2 regions of the Pseudoalteromonas sp. DSM 26666 genome follow, and region 1 is predicted to be linked to the other one. Evidence: predicted binding sites of a transcription regulator. Region 1 holds the regulator's gene; the other holds the start of a gene.
The links. The regulator NrdR, encoded in region 1, represses ribonucleotide reductase genes. The targets are predictions, from matches to a motif close to AAACACNANATNTNGTGTTT.
Positions count from the first base shown of each region.

Region 2: a site for NrdR is predicted at 5,274-5,293, ahead of nrdA (class 1a ribonucleoside-diphosphate reductase subunit alpha). Genes of this name have one in related genera too.

Region 1 covers NZ_FPAR01000006.1:36,274-44,388, reverse strand. Annotated here, with positions in the region: gene thrA (bifunctional aspartate kinase/homoserine dehydrogenase I) at 1-1,842, shown strand, start outside; gene thrB (homoserine kinase) at 1,852-2,787, shown strand; gene thrC (threonine synthase) at 2,799-4,082, shown strand; gene glyA (serine hydroxymethyltransferase) at 4,351-5,607, shown strand; gene nrdR (transcriptional regulator NrdR) at 5,715-6,164, shown strand; gene ribD (bifunctional diaminohydroxyphosphoribosylaminopyrimidine deaminase/5-amino-6-(5-phosphoribosylamino)uracil reductase RibD) at 6,167-7,294, shown strand; gene BM380_RS12090 (riboflavin synthase) at 7,319-7,972, shown strand; gene ribBA (bifunctional 3,4-dihydroxy-2-butanone-4-phosphate synthase/GTP cyclohydrolase II) at 8,001-8,115, shown strand, end outside.
Region 2 covers NZ_FPAR01000001.1:501,532-509,646, forward strand. Annotated here, with positions in the region: gene serC (3-phosphoserine/phosphohydroxythreonine transaminase) at 1-637, opposite strand, end outside; gene gyrA (DNA topoisomerase (ATP-hydrolyzing) subunit A) at 736-3,435, opposite strand; gene ubiG (bifunctional 2-polyprenyl-6-hydroxyphenol methylase/3-demethylubiquinol 3-O-methyltransferase UbiG) at 3,614-4,324, shown strand; gene BM380_RS02310 (HAD family hydrolase) at 4,324-5,004, shown strand; gene nrdA (class 1a ribonucleoside-diphosphate reductase subunit alpha) at 5,416-7,698, shown strand; gene nrdB (class Ia ribonucleoside-diphosphate reductase subunit beta) at 7,772-8,115, shown strand, end outside.

The DNA.
Region 1 (8,115 bases):
CTTGGTCGTAATGGGTCTGACTACTCGGCGGCGATTGCTGCGGCGTGTTTAGAGGCGCAAGTGTGCCAAATATGGACTGACGTTGATGGTGTATACAGCGCCGATCCGCGTTATATCAAAAAAGCCACTAAGGTTGATTTCCTATCTTATAAAGAAGCGATGGAACTTTCTTATTTTGGCGCTAAAGTATTGCACCCTAAAACTATCTTACCGTGTGCAAAAGCAGGGGTGCCATGCGAAATTAAAAACACCCATAACCCAGATGCGCAAGGCTCACTAATTAGTAACGATACGGTATCTGATGAACCAGTAAAAGCACTCTCAAGCCTACAAAACTTAGCTATGTTGACCGTTTCAGGCCCTGGTATGAAGGGCAAAGTGGGCATGGCATCGAAAGTATTTAATGCATTAGCGCATGATAACGTGTCAATCGTCCTGATCACTCAATCATCATGTGAATTTAGTATTAGCTTTTGTGTGCATGAAAGCGATTTAAATCTAGCGTTAAGTGCGTTGCAAGTAGCCTTTGACTTAGAGTCAAAAGCGGGGCTCATTGAGCCGGTAAATGTGCAACGTAATTTAGCAATAGTAACGTTAGTTGGTGATAACATGCGTGCCCATAAGGGGTTAGCGGCTAAGTTTTTTGCATCGCTTGCACAAGCGCAAGTAAACATTGTTGCCATAGCGCAAGATTCAACAGAAAGTGCTATTTCAGCCGTTATTGACGGTGAATTATGTAATGACGCGGTTAAAATTTGCCATGAAAACTTCTTTACTCATGTTCCTTCAATTGATGTGTTTTTATTGGGCTGTGGCTTAGTCGGCCAAGAGCTAATTAACCAACTTGAACGTCAACAAGCATGGCTTGAAAAGCGTAATATTAAATTAAACCTATATGGTGTTGCCAACTCTCGTCAATTACACCTTGATGGTGAGGGGATTGCGTTTGATGATTGGCTGCAAAAACTGGCGCAGTCAGAGCAAGCGTTTGATTTAAAACTGGTCGAGCAGTTTGTTAAGCAAAATCATTTAGTTAATCCAGTGCTAGTTGACTGTACTTCATCAGATGCCTTAGCTGCACAATATGTAGATTTTTTAAATGCAGGTTTTCATGTTGTGGCTGCCAATAAAAAAGCCACCACGAGTTCATATACGTATTACCAAGATTTAATTGCAGCAACACATAAAAATAATCGTAAGTTTTTATACGAAACTAACGTAGGTGCAGGTTTACCTGTAATCGATAACTTGCAATCGTTGTTTGGTGCAGGTGATGAGTTACTTGAGTTTAGTGGTATTTTATCAGGCTCGCTTTCATACATGTTTGGTGCGCTAGAAGATGGTTTATCACTTTCTGAAGCAACAATTAAAGCCAAAGAAAGCGGGTTTACAGAGCCCGATCCACGCGATGACTTATCGGGAACTGACGTAGCACGTAAATTACTGATCATTGCACGCGAAGCCGGTATGAAATTAGAGCTTAGCGATATTGAAGTGGAGTCGGTTTTACCGCCAGGTTTTGCCCAAGGTGACAATGTTGAGCAGTTTATGGCGAAATTACCTAGCTTAGATGCTGGTTTTAACGACCGTGTTCAAAGTGCAGCAAGTGAAGGTAAAGTACTTCGCTATGTAGGCACAATTAAAAATGGTCACTGTAAAGTCGGAATCGAAGCGGTGGATTCATCACATGCATTGAATGTTATTCGTGATGGTGAAAATGCGCTGGCTATTTTAAGCCAATACTACCAACCGCGTCCGTTTGTAATTCGTGGTTATGGGGCTGGCTCTGCAGTAACGGCAGCGGGTGTATTTGCAGACATATTAAAAACATTATCTCGCTAGGAGTCAGTCATGATTGAAGTATATGCTCCGGCGTCTATTGGTAATTTTACCGTTGGCTTTGATGCGCTGGGCGCCGCACTTGCGCCCATTGATGGCGGTTTATTAGGTGATGTGGCGGTTGTTAGTGCCGCATCGAGTGATGAATTTATTTGTACAGGCGACTATGCACATAAGCTACCTAGTGATGCGCAAGAAAATTTAGCGTATCAGTGTTTAGTGCACTTTAGAGCGCATGTTGCGCCTGATATGCCTGCGGTAAAGCTCGAACTTAGGAAAAATTTGCCGATTGGTTCGGGATTAGGCTCAAGTGCCTGCTCTGTGGTGGCGACATTTGCAGCACTGGATAAATTTGCCAAAACTAATTTAAGCCAAGTAGAGCTCATTGAGCTTATGGCAGATTTTGAAGCCGTTGTAAGTGGGGGGCGCCATTACGATAACATCACACCGTGTTATTTAGGTGGCTTACAGTTAACCGGTGATTTAATTCCTGATAAATCTATTGCTTTACCTGTTGATGAAAGCTGGTATTACGTTGCCGCATTTCCGGGTTTTTCGCTCAATACCGCAAAAGCGCGCTCTGTTTTACCAAAAGAGCTAAGTATGCATGCCGGGGTTGAGTTTGCTCAGCGTTTATCGGCGTTTAGTAGCTTACTGCTAACAGGGCGTTTTGATGATGCATTAAGCATTATGAAAGACGAAATAGCAGAGCCATACCGTGCGCCACTTATAAGCGGCTTTAGTGATGCCAAAGCAAGCTTACCAGCACTGGGTGCTGAAGTTGTGAGTATTTCAGGCGCAGGGCCGACCTTGTTTAGTGTATGTAAAACGCTTGAAGCGGCAGAGCAATGCGCGCAGTGGCTAGAGGAAAATTACATCAACGAGCAAGGCTTTTGCCATATTTGTAAATTAGATAACGACGGCACGCGTCAATTAAATGTTTTATAGGATAAAGAGTCATGCAATTACATAATTTAAAAGAATATTCACAAAAAGTGTCGTTTATTGAAGCTGTAAAAACAGGACTAGGGCGTAATCAAGGTGTGTTTTTTCCAGAGTCGTTAGCGCCATTAAGTGATGTTGATGCATTACTAGATATGGACTTTGTTACTCGCAGCGGCAAAATTTTATCGCACCTTATTGGTGACGAGCTGCCAAGTGATACTGTTGCCCAGATGGTTAAGAATGCGTTTAACTTTCCGGTTAAGCTGGTGGAAGTTGAAGATAATACCTATTGCTTAGAGTTATTTCACGGCCCAACACTGGCATTTAAAGATTTTGGTGGCCGTTTTATGGCCGAGTGCTTGGCGCAATTTAATCAAGGTGAAAAAGTCACTATTTTAACTGCAACATCGGGTGATACCGGGGCTGCCGTAGCGCATGCTTTTTATAACAAACCAAATATTGATGTCGTTATTTTATACCCTAAAGGTAAAATTTCATTAGCGCAGCAAAAGTTATTTACAACGCTTGGTGACAACATTCACTGTTATGCGATTGAGGGTAGTTTTGATGATTGCCAAGAGTTGGTTAAAAAATCATTTTTAGATGAAGAGCTAAAATCGAAGTTAGGTTTAAACTCAGCAAATTCAATTAATATTAGCCGTTTAGTCGCGCAGGTGTGTTATTACTTTGAAGCCATTGCACAGCTGCCAAAAGAAAAGCGTGCTACAGCGCATATTTCAGTACCGAGTGGTAACTTTGGTAATGTGTGTGCGGCTATGATTGGCGCTGTTATTGGTATGCCAGTTGGTAAACTAAGTGCGACTACAAACCAAAACGACACAGTACCGCGCTTTATGCTTGATAAAAATTGGACGCCTAATGCGACAATTGAATCGCTTTCAAATGCAATGGATGTGAGTAAACCTAATAACTGGCCACGTGTGCAATCAATGTTAGATAATAACTGGTTTAGTTATGATAACTTTTATTCGGTGAGTGTTGATGAGCAGCAAACACAAACAGTGATGAAAAAAATTCAACAGCTTGGCTATATTGCAGAGCCTCACACCGCAATTGCTTACCAAGGTCTTGTAGAAAATAAGGCAGCAGATGCTGTGGGGATTTTTTTAGCGACTGCGCATCCGGCCAAATTTAAAGACAGCGTTGAGGATATCCTTAATGTTGAATTAGATATGCCAAAGCCGTTAGCTGATGCATTAGCAAAACCGTGTTTAGCCACTGATATGCACAACGATTATGATATTTTGCGTACAGAGTTGTTTAAAAAGCTTGCCTAAAAAAGGCAGATAATAAAAGCGGCTTAGGCCGCTTTTTTTGTTTATTTATGCATCGCTTTAGACATAACGCATAAGCTATATAAATGTAGTAAATAGAATTCATTTAAAATTGTTATTAGTTTATAAAAAAATATCATCATCAAAATGCTGTGAAATAGTTTCAATCCCTGTTTAAATATCCTCAACTTAAGAGCGTAGGCAAAACGTCGTTTTAAGCGTACAATAAAGCCTCTAAAAAATACCCATACACGTTGCCCAGGAGACCCCAATGTTAGAACGTAGCATGAATATTTCGGACTTTGATCCAGAGTTATTTGACGCGATGAGCAAAGAAACATCACGTCAGGAAGAGCATATTGAGTTAATTGCATCTGAAAACTACTGTAGCCCACGCGTACTTGAAGCGCAGGGTTCTCAGCTGACTAACAAATACGCTGAAGGTTACCCGGGCAAACGTTACTACGGTGGCTGTGAGCACGTAGACGTGGTTGAGCAACTTGCTATTGACCGCGCAAATGAATTATTTGGTACAGATTACGCAAACGTACAGCCTCATGCCGGTTCACAAGCGAATGCTGCTGTTTTCCAAGCTCTTTTAAGCCCACTTGATACTGTATTAGGCATGAGCCTAGCGCACGGTGGTCATTTAACGCACGGCTCACACGTTAACTTCTCTGGTAAAACATACAACGCAATTCAGTATGGCCTTAACGAAGAAACTGGCGAAATTGATTACGCACAAGTTGAAGCGTTAGCACTTGAGCACAAACCAAAAATGATCATTGCTGGTTTTTCTGCATACTCAGGTATTGTTGATTGGGCTAAGTTCCGTGAAATTGCAGACAAAGTAGGTGCTTACTTATTTGTTGATATGGCGCACGTTGCAGGTTTAATTGCTGCGGGTGTTTACCCAAGCCCAGTGCCATTTGCTCACGTTGTAACAACCACAACACACAAAACATTAGCGGGTCCTCGCGGTGGTTTAATCATCTCTGCGTGTGGCGATGAAGAAATTTACAAAAAGCTAAACAGCGCTGTTTTCCCAGGTGGCCAAGGTGGTCCTTTATGTCATGTTATTGCTGCTAAAGCGGTCGCATTTAAAGAAGCACTTCAACCTGAGTTTAAAACATACCAAGCACAAGTTGTTAAAAATGCACAAGCAATGGTTGCGGTATTACAAGAGCGCGGCTACAAAGTAGTATCGGGTAAAACTGACAACCACTTATTCTTACTTGATTTAATCGACAAAGATATCACAGGTAAAGATGCAGATGCTGCCCTAGGTAATGCGAATATCACGGTTAACAAAAACTCAGTACCGAACGATCCACGTTCACCATTCGTTACCTCTGGTCTGCGTATTGGTTCACCAGCAATCACTCGTCGTGGCTTTAAAGAAGCTGAATCAAAAGAGTTAGCGGGCTGGATCTGTGACGTACTAGACAACATCGAAGATGAGTCAGTGCAAGCGCAAGTAAAAGAAAAAGTGAAAGCAATTTGTGCAAAATTACCTGTTTACGCTTAACCCAAGAGTAAAATAGTAATTTAGATCACAACTGCACACATTTTTGTTATGATAATGGCCGCTATTACAGCGGCCATTTTTTGTTTTTAAAACGGAAACACACAGTTATGCATTGCCCTTTTTGCACCGCCAAAGATACTAAAGTTATTGATTCTCGCCTTGTAGGTGGGGGACACCAAGTACGTAGACGTCGTGAATGTAATGAATGCCACGAACGATTTACCACCTTTGAAGGGGCTGAATTAGTGATGCCACGGGTCATCAAGCAAGATGGCAGCCGCGAACCGTTTAATGAAGATAAGTTACTAAATGGCTTAACTCGCGCCCTCGAAAAACGCCCCGTAAGCACTGAGCAAGTTGATGAAGTGGTTAATATTATTAAGTCGCAGTTACGTGCCACTGGCGAACGCGAGGTGTCTAGCCATTTGGTGGGTGAGTGCATTATGGAAGCGCTTAAAAAGTTAGATAAAGTGGCCTATGTAAGATTTGCCTCTGTGTATCGCTCGTTTGAAGATATACGCGAATTTGGTGAAGAAATAGCCCGCTTAGGGGAATAGTAATGACCAAGCAAAGTTCGTTTTCAGAGGATGATAAACGCTACATGGCTCGCGCTATTGAACTGGCAAAAAAAGGGCGCTTTACGACAACCCCTAATCCTAATGTTGGCTGCGTACTCGTAAAAAATAATAAAATAATAGGTGAAGGGTTTCATCAGTTAGCGGGTCAAGGTCATGCAGAGGTAAACGCACTGGCTATGGCTGGTGAAAATGCCAAAGGCGCAACCGCTTATGTAACACTTGAGCCTTGCAGTCATTATGGTCGAACACCGCCATGTGCTGAAGGGCTAAAAGCAGCCGGTGTTAAAAAAGTGATTGCCGCAATGGTTGACAGCAACCCGCAAGTTGCAGGCAAAGGTCTGAAAATTTTAGCGGATGCTGGTATAGAAGTTGCTCACGGATTACTTGAAGCGCAAGCTCGCGCATTAAACTTTGGGTTTTTTAAGCGCATGGAGCAGGGGTTACCCTTTGTGACTTGCAAAATGGCCGCCAGTATAGATGGTAAAACGGCGCTTAAAAACGGGCAAAGTAAATGGATAACTGGCCCCGCAGCACGCCAAGATGTGCAACTATACCGAGCACAAAGCTGTGCAATTTTAACCGGTGCCGATACGGTATTAATGGATGATGCAAAATTAAATGTGCGCCCAGAAGAGTTACCGTATTCTTTACCAACTGATTTACCACTGCGCCAACCGGTTCGCGTTGTTATTGACTCACAAAATAGACTTACCCCTGATCTTGCCTTATTTTCAATTCAAAGTGAGGTGATAATATTTACCACCAAGGTTGATAAATCGCATCAGTGGCCTCATTTTGTTAAACAGATTGAAGTACCTGAAAATAATAATAAAGTAGATTTACTGGCCGTGTTACACACGCTTGCCCAATTGCAGTTTAATAATGTGTGGCTAGAGGCCGGAGCAACACTGGCCGGTAAAATGACAGAACTTGATTTAATTGATGAGTTTGTTTTTTACATTGCTCCTAAATTAATGGGCAGCGATGCTAAAAGTTTACTAAATTTCCCAGAGTTAATGAGTATGCAAAATACCATTAATTTAACTTTTAATGAGTGTGTGCCAATCGGTGATGATTTACGTATCACAGCACTAAAAAAAGCTCATTAATCATTTTATATAAAGAGTAGCACTATGTTTACTGGAATAGTTGAAGCGACAGGTAAAATTGCGTTATTACAAAAAAAACAAGGTGATTTAGCTATTCGTATCCAAAGTAAAAACCTTGATATGAGTGATGTTAAGTTAGGTGACAGTATTGCAACTAATGGTGTATGCCTGACGGTTGTTGATAAGCATATTGATGGCTTTAGTGCTGACTTATCAAATGAAACGATTAGCTTAACAGGGTTTGCACATTACGCATTAGGGCAAACCGTTAATCTAGAAAAGGCGATGCAACCTGTTTCGCGCCTCGGTGGTCATTTAGTGTCTGGCCATGTAGATGGCATTGCCACTATCACAGCAATTAATGCCAATGCGCGAGCAACAGAATATTGGTTAGCCACCGATGAAAATTTAATGAAATACATTCCTTACAAAGGGTCGGTTTGTATTGATGGTATTAGCCTGACGGTTAATGCAGTTGAAGGTAATAAATTTAAACTGACGATTGTGCCCCACACCAGCGGGCAAACGACCATAGCTGATTTTCAAGTCGGTACCAAAGTGAATTTAGAGGTCGACCAAATAGCACGTTATTTAGAGCGCCTAGTTAGAGGGGCTGAACAACCTACGGGTTCAGATATTTCGATGAGCTTACTCGCTAAAGCGGGCTTTATAAAATAACGACATTGACAACTTATACGAGCAACTTATGAATTTAAACAGCGCACAAGAAATAATTGATGACATTAAAGCCGGTAAAATGGTTATTTTAATGGATGATGAAGACAGAGAAAATGAAGGCGATTTAATTATTGCTGCTGAGC
Region 2 (8,115 bases), on a different contig from region 1:
GTAGCGTTTTGCGAACAATCACAATAGCAATGCCCGATGGACCGATATTTTTTTGTGCACCCGCGTAGATTAAATCAAATTTATTAACGTCAATTTCGCGCGATAAAATAGTCGACGACATATCGGCCACAATCGGCGCCGTTGGGTGACTGGGTACATCAAATATTTCAAGGCCGTCTACGGTTTCATTCGGGCAATAGTGAATGTAAGCCGCATCAGCAGGTAAAACCCAATCGGCTACCTGCTTAATAGAAAACAGGCCGTTATCATCATTGCGCACATCAACAGCGTGTGTATTTGTAAACTTATCGGCTTCGCTGGTTGCACTTTTTGACCAAACGCCATTTTCACAATAAACTGCTTTTTTACCGTTAACATGAAGGTTTAAAGGTACGGCACTGAATTGACCTCGACCACCACCGTGCATAAATAGCACTTCAAACTCGTCACTGATATTCATTAAACGACGCAGGCTGGCTTCACATTTAGCGGTTAATGCTAAAAATTCATGACTACGATGACTTATTTCCATCACCGATACACCAAGACCTTGCCAGTTTAAAAACTCTTTTTGCGCTTTTTGCATAACTGCCGGTGGTAACATTGCAGGGCCTGCACAAAAATTATATATACTCATTACCTTTTCCTCATTCCAGTAATTTAACTTGAATTAAACTAATTTAATTTTTTTCAACTACATAAAAAAAGCGGCCAAGGCCGCTTTTTTCAATCTAATTATTCTGAAGGAGGATTGTCATCCGCCACTTCATCAATAACTGTATCTACTGTTTCAACGTCTTCGATATCAACCAAGTCACTTTCAGTCACTTCAATCTCTTCTATACGTTGTAAACCAACTACTTGCTCTTCGTCAATAGTTCTGATCAAAATAACACCTTGGGTGTTACGTCCAACCGTAGAAACTTCATTAACGCGAGTACGTACTAAGGTACCACGATTCGAAATAATCATTATTTCGTCGTTGTCATCAACCTGTACAGCACCAACAACAGCACCGTTACGCTCACTCACTTTGATTGATACAACACCTTGTGTTGCACGACTCTTAGATGGGTAATCTTCAAGTTGAGTACGCTTGCCGTAGCCATTTTCTGTCACTGTTAATATTGCACCATCATTCTTTGGTACAATAAGTGATACAACACGCTGATCGTCTGGCATCTTAATACCACGAACACCCGTTGCAGTACGGCCCATAGGACGTACGCCTTTGAAACGGATTTCAGGTTTGCCTTCTTCATCAAGAACAGGGTTACCATTTTCATCAACAACAGCTGTTTCTTCAGCCTCTTTGAAGCGAACAACTTTACCCGCATCAGTGAACAACATAATTTCGTTACTGCCATCGGTAATATCAACACCGATTAAACTATCACCTTCGTTTAAGTTAACCGCAATAATTCCGCTTGCACGTTGACGACTGTATGCCGTTAATGGCGTTTTCTTAACAGTACCAAATGCTGTCGCCATAAAGATGTACTTATCATCTTCATAATCGCGTACTGGCAGGATTGCAGTAATACGTTCATCTGCTTCAAGTGGTAATAAGTTAACAATTGGCTTACCGCGCGCTGCACGACTGGCAAGTGGCAACTGGTATACTTTAAGCCAATATAAACGACCCGCTGTAGAGAAACAAAGAATAGTATCGTGCGTGTTGGCAACCAATAAACGTTCAATGAAATCTTCATCTTTCATCTTAGTTGCTGATTTACCTTTACCACCACGACGCTGCGCTTCGTAATCAGTTAATGCTTGATACTTAACGTACCCTTCATGTGAAAGCGTAACAACTACGTTTTCTTCGTTGATTAAATCTTCAAGGCTTATATCGTGTGCTGCAGCATTTATTTCAGTGCGGCGCTCATCACCATATTGCTCTTTAATTTCAACGAGCTCATCACGAATAACTTCCATTAAACGCTCTGGATTTGCCAAAATGAATAATAACTCAGCAATCAACTCAAGTAATGATTGATATTCGGTAAGAATTTTTTCGTGTTCAAGACCAGTAAGTTTATGTAAACGTAAGTCTAATATTGCTTGAGCTTGTTGCTCAGAAATATAGTACTGACCATCTCGAATACCAAGCTCGCTTGCTAACCAATCTGGGCGTGCCACGTTGTCTTCGCCTGCTTTATCAAGCATGGCTTTAACATTACCTAATTCCCATGGACGCGCTGTTAATGCAACTTTTGCTTCAGCAGGTGTTGGCGACTTACGAATAAGTTCGATAATTGGGTCAATGTTAGCCAGTGCAATCGCTAAACCTTCTAGCGTATGCGCACGGTCGCGGGCTTTGCGTAAATCAAATACCGTACGACGGGTAACAACTTCACGGCGGTGAATAATAAACTCTTCAAGCATTTCTTTTAAGTTGAAACACTTAGGTTGGTTATTAATTAACGCAACCATATTCATACCAAACACAGTTTGCAACTGAGTTTGTGAATAAAGGTTGTTTAAAATAACTTCACCTACGTCACCACGTTTGATCTCGATAACGATACGCATACCGTCTTTATCTGATTCATCACGTAATGCGCTGATCCCTTCAATTTTTTTATCTTTAACTAGCTCGGCGATTTTTTCAATCAAACGTGCTTTGTTAACTTGGTAAGGGATTTCATGAACAATAATGGTTTCGCGACCCGTCTTTTCATCGGTTTCGATGTCAGCACGCGCACGCATGTACACTTTACCACGACCGGTTTGATAAGCTTGTTCAATGCCTTTTTTACCGTTAATAATCGCCGCAGTTGGGAAATCAGGCCCAGGAATGTAATCCATTAACTCAGTAATGGTCAATTCAGGGTTTTGAATAAGCGCTAAACAGCCATTCACGACTTCTGTTAAGTTATGTGGCGGAATATTTGTTGCCATACCAACCGCAATACCCGATGAACCATTAACTAACAGGTTAGGTATTTTAGTGGGTAACACATCAGGAATTTGCTCTGTACCATCGTAGTTAGGCACAAAATCAACCGTTTCTTTTTCAAGATCGGCTAATAATTCGTGCGACATTTTTGCCATACGTACTTCTGTATAACGCATTGCCGCTGCTGAATCACCATCAACCGAACCAAAGTTACCCTGACCATCTACTAGCATGTAACGCAGTGAGAATGGCTGAGCCATACGTACGATGGTGTCATAAACTGCACTATCGCCGTGTGGGTGGTATTTACCGATTACGTCACCGACCACACGGGCCGATTTTTTGTAAGGCTTGTTCCAGTCATTACTAAGCTCGTTCATTGCAAACAAAACGCGACGGTGAACAGGTTTTAAACCGTCACGTACGTCTGGTAATGCACGTCCTACAATTACACTCATAGCGTAATCTAAGTAGGAGTTTTTTAACTCGTCTTCAATATTGACTGGCAGAATTTCATTGGCGAGATCAGTCATTTGATATCACATTCCTTCAGTATCAGCTCTTAACAACCCAGTATTAGGTATTAAGAGTGTTTGTTATTATTTCTAAGTAACCATGCTATCACAATTAATTTTAATTTACAGGCGCAAAACTTTGCGATTTATCAATTTAGGCCTATATAATGGCCTCAGATTGACGAGGAAGTATTTTATGACCGAACATCAAAATGTAGATAACGCAGAAATAGCAAAGTTTGAAGCCATCGCAGAACGTTGGTGGGATTTAGAAGGCGAATTTAAGCCGCTTCACGAAATTAATCCATTACGATTAGATTTCATCGCAGACAAAACCAAAGGATTATTTGATAAAGAAACCCTAGATGTAGGATGTGGTGGTGGCATTTTAAGTCACAGCATGGCGCGAATGGGCGCTAAAGTAACTGGCATCGATATGGGCCAAGAGCCTTTAACTGTCGCCAAGTTACACAGCTTAGAAACAAGTGTCCCCGTTGAGTATATAAAAGTACCTGCAGAGCAGTTTGCAGATGAGCACCCTGAGCGCTTTGATGTGATCACTTGTATGGAAATGTTAGAGCACGTCCCCGACCCTGCTTCTATTATTCATGCGGTGGCTAAATTGGCAAAACCAGGCGCTGATGTTTTTTTCTCTACTCTTAATAAAACCCCAAAAGCTTACTTATACGCTATTGTCGGGGCAGAAAAACTGTTAAAAATGGTCCCCGAAGGTACCCATGACCATAAAAAGTTTATTAAACCTGCACAATTAATTGCATGGGCAGAGCAAGCTGGCTTAAAAGTACGTGCCAGTGCTGGTTTAAGTTACAACCCGCTTTCTAAGCAATACACAATGAATGATGATGTAAGCGTAAATTATATGCTGCATTTTGAGAAGTTAGTGTAATGGCAAGCTCTCAACCCCCCATTGCCCCAATGGAATATCAAGCATTGCTGTTTGACTTAGATGGCACTTTACTCGATACCGCTGATGATTTAGGCGCCGCACTCAACACCGTGCTGCAAAATCATCAACAACCCCAAGTGGGCAGTGATATATATCGCCCCGCGGCTTCAAACGGTGCTGCCGCTTTATTGGCTGCTGGTTTTAAAGAAAGCTGGGCACAACAGCCGCAAGAGCAACTTTTACATGAGCTAGTCACGCAATATGCTGCCAATATTGCCACCCATACTCGATGTTTTGTAGGAATAGAGCAATTATTAATCGCACTTGATAACAAAGCAATCCCTTGGGGAATTATGACCAATAAGCCCGGATTTTTAACTGATCCTTTAGTCAAGGCGATTCCTGCATTAAAAAATGCACGTATTGTGATAAGCGGTGATACCTTAGCTGAATCTAAGCCCTCACCCCTTCCTTTACTGTATTGCGCTGAGCAAATGAGTGTAGATCCTTCACGTTGCTTATATATAGGTGATGCGCAGCGTGACATTCAAGCAGGTAAAGCAGCCAATATGCACACCGCAACCGCACTATGGGGATATGTACCGAGTGTTGACGAGGCATTGGCTTGGAATGCGGATTTTAATTGGCACAGTCCTATAGATGCATTTAACCACATATAGTGCCATGTTAATTAATAAACACTACATATTGTGATTGTGTTAGTTTTTACGCAAAGCTTGATGATAAAAAAAGCAGACAAAATTTATTTTAAAAAAGCGTAAATTTAATCTTTCCTTAGTTGATTTTTACAAATTTCAACTTAACCGAATGATCAAAGGTTAATGCCTACTAACACAATTGCGTTATCCCAACGTTATCCACAATGAGAGCGGTTTCTGTCCCTTGCAAAAGATCCCAGACCACACTATCTTGTGATCTCTAATTTGAACAACACCAGATATTGTGGCTAAATGTTATTCAATTAAATTCACCAAACCGGTGAAAATAACAATAAACGAATAGGCACTGCGCTTTTTTAGGTGCACGCATTGGTCAAAAATATTTAATTCCCAAGGAATACAGGCAAAGCTATGAACCAACAGTTATCTGTAAGCAAACGTGACGGTCGTAAAGAGCCACTCGATCTTGATAAGATCCATCGCGTTATTGAATGGGCCGCCGAAGGTTTAAATAACGTTTCGGTTTCACAAGTTGAACTAAAATCGCATATTCAATTTTATGACGGTATTCGTACTAAAGACATCCACGAAACGATTATTAAAGCCGCTGCGGATCAGATCTCAAAAGAATCACCTGATTATCAGTACCTTGCTGCTCGTTTAGCTGTATTCCATTTACGTAAAAAAGCCTATGGCCAGTTTGAGCCACCGCGTCTTTTTGACCATGTTACTAACATGGTTGAACAAAAACGCTACGATGCACATTTACTTGTTGATTACACAGAGCAAGAATTAGATGAGCTAGATGCGTACTTAGATCATTCTCGCGATCTTAACTTTAGCTACGCAGCGGTAAAGCAACTTGAAGGTAAATACCTAGTTCAAAACCGTGTAACGGGTGAAATTTACGAAAGCGCGCAGTTTTTATATATCTTAGTGGCTGCAAGCTTATTCTCTGATTACCCTCGTGATACACGTATTGATTACATCAAACGTTTTTATGATGCGGTTTCATTATTTAAAATTTCTTTACCTACGCCAATTATGTCGGGCGTACGTACACCAACACGCCAGTTTAGCTCATGTGTACTTATTGAGTGTGGCGATAGCCTAGACTCAATTAATGCTACATCATCAGCAATTGTTAAATACGTTTCTCAACGTGCTGGCATTGGTATTAATGCAGGTCGTATTCGTGCATTAGGTAGCCCTATTCGTAACGGTGAAGCGTATCACACTGGCTGTATTCCGTTTTATAAGCACTTTCAAACAGCGGTTAAAAGCTGTTCGCAAGGCGGTGTACGTGGTGGCGCAGCAACCCTTTTCTACCCGCTTTGGCATTTAGAAGTTGAAAACTTATTAGTACTTAAAAACAACCGTGGTGTTGATGATAACCGCGTACGTCACTTAGATTACGGCGTACAGTTTAATAAACTCATGTACTCACGTTTAATTAAAGATGATTACATCACGTTATTCAGCCCATCTGATGTGCCTGGCCTTTACGATGCATTTTTTGAAGACCAAGACGAGTTTGACGCGCTATATGTAAAATATGAGCAAGACGAGTCAATTCGTAAAAAACGAATTAAAGCAATTGAGCTGTTCTCTATGTTTGCTCAAGAACGTGCTAGCACGGGTCGTATTTATTTACAGAACGTAGACCACTGTAATACACACAGTCCGTTTATCTCAAAAGTGGCGCCTATTCGTCAATCTAACTTATGTTTAGAAATTGCGTTACCGACTAAGCCTCTTAGCAACGTGAATGATGAAGAAGGTGAAATTGCACTTTGTACATTATCTGCGTTTAACTTAGGTGCCATTGAGTCTTTAGATGAACTAGAAGAGTTAGCAGAGCTTGCGGTACGCGCACTTGATAACCTACTTGATTTCCAAGACTACCCAGTACCTGCAGCTAAAAATGCAACCATGGGACGTCGTACGCTAGGCATAGGCGTTATTAACTACGCATACTACCTAGCTAAAAACGGTAAGCGTTATTCAGATGGCAGCGCAAATGCGCTTACGCACAGAACATTTGAAGCGATTCAGTACTACCTAATGAAAGCATCTAATGAGCTGGCAAAAGAACGTGGTGCCTGTCCTAAATTTAACGAAACAACGTACTCACAAGGTATTATGCCAACCGATACGTACAAACGTGATTTAGATAAAATTTGTGATGAACCACTTCATCTTGATTGGGACGCGTTACGTGCCAGTATTAAAGAGCACGGTATGCGTAACTCAACACTGAGCGCATTAATGCCATCAGAAACATCATCGCAAATATCTAATGCAACCAATGGCATTGAGCCACCGCGTGGCCATATTAGTGTTAAAGCAAGTAAAGACGGTATTTTAAAACAAGTTGTCCCTGAATACGAACGCCTTAAAGATAGCTATGAGTTACTGTGGGATATCCCATCAAACGATGGTTACTTACAATTAGTAGGCATAATGCAGAAATTTATCGACCAAACGATTTCAGCAAATACTAATTATGATCCAAATAAATACGAAGGCGGTAGAGTACCTATGAAAGTCTTATTAAAAGACTTACTTGGTGCCTACAAGCTAGGTGTTAAAACGCTGTACTACCATAACACCCGTGATGGCGCATCAGATGCACAAGAAGACGCTCCAGAAGTGGAAGATGACGATTGTGCAGGCGGCGCGTGTAAAATTTAATAGTTAAACTTAAAGCGGGCGCCTTGCCCGCTTTGTCCTGATAGTTTTAGTGATAGTTTTTTGAGTGATAAACATGTCTTATACTACTTTTAGCAGAAATCATAATAACCAAATGCAAGAGCCAATGTTTTTTGGTCAAACCGTTAACGTGTCACGTTACGATCAACAAAAATACCCTATTTTTGAAAAGCTGATTGAAAAACAATTGTCTTTCTTTTGGCGTCCTGAAGAAGTTGACGTAAGTAAAGATCGTTTAGACTTTCAAGCACTTCCTGATCACGAAAAGCATATCTTTTTAAGTAACTTAAAATACCAAACTTTGCTTGATAGTGTTCAAGGCCGTTCGCCTAACGTTGCACTATTGCCAATTGTGTCAATTCCTGAGCTTGAAACATGGATTGAAACATGGGCGTTTAG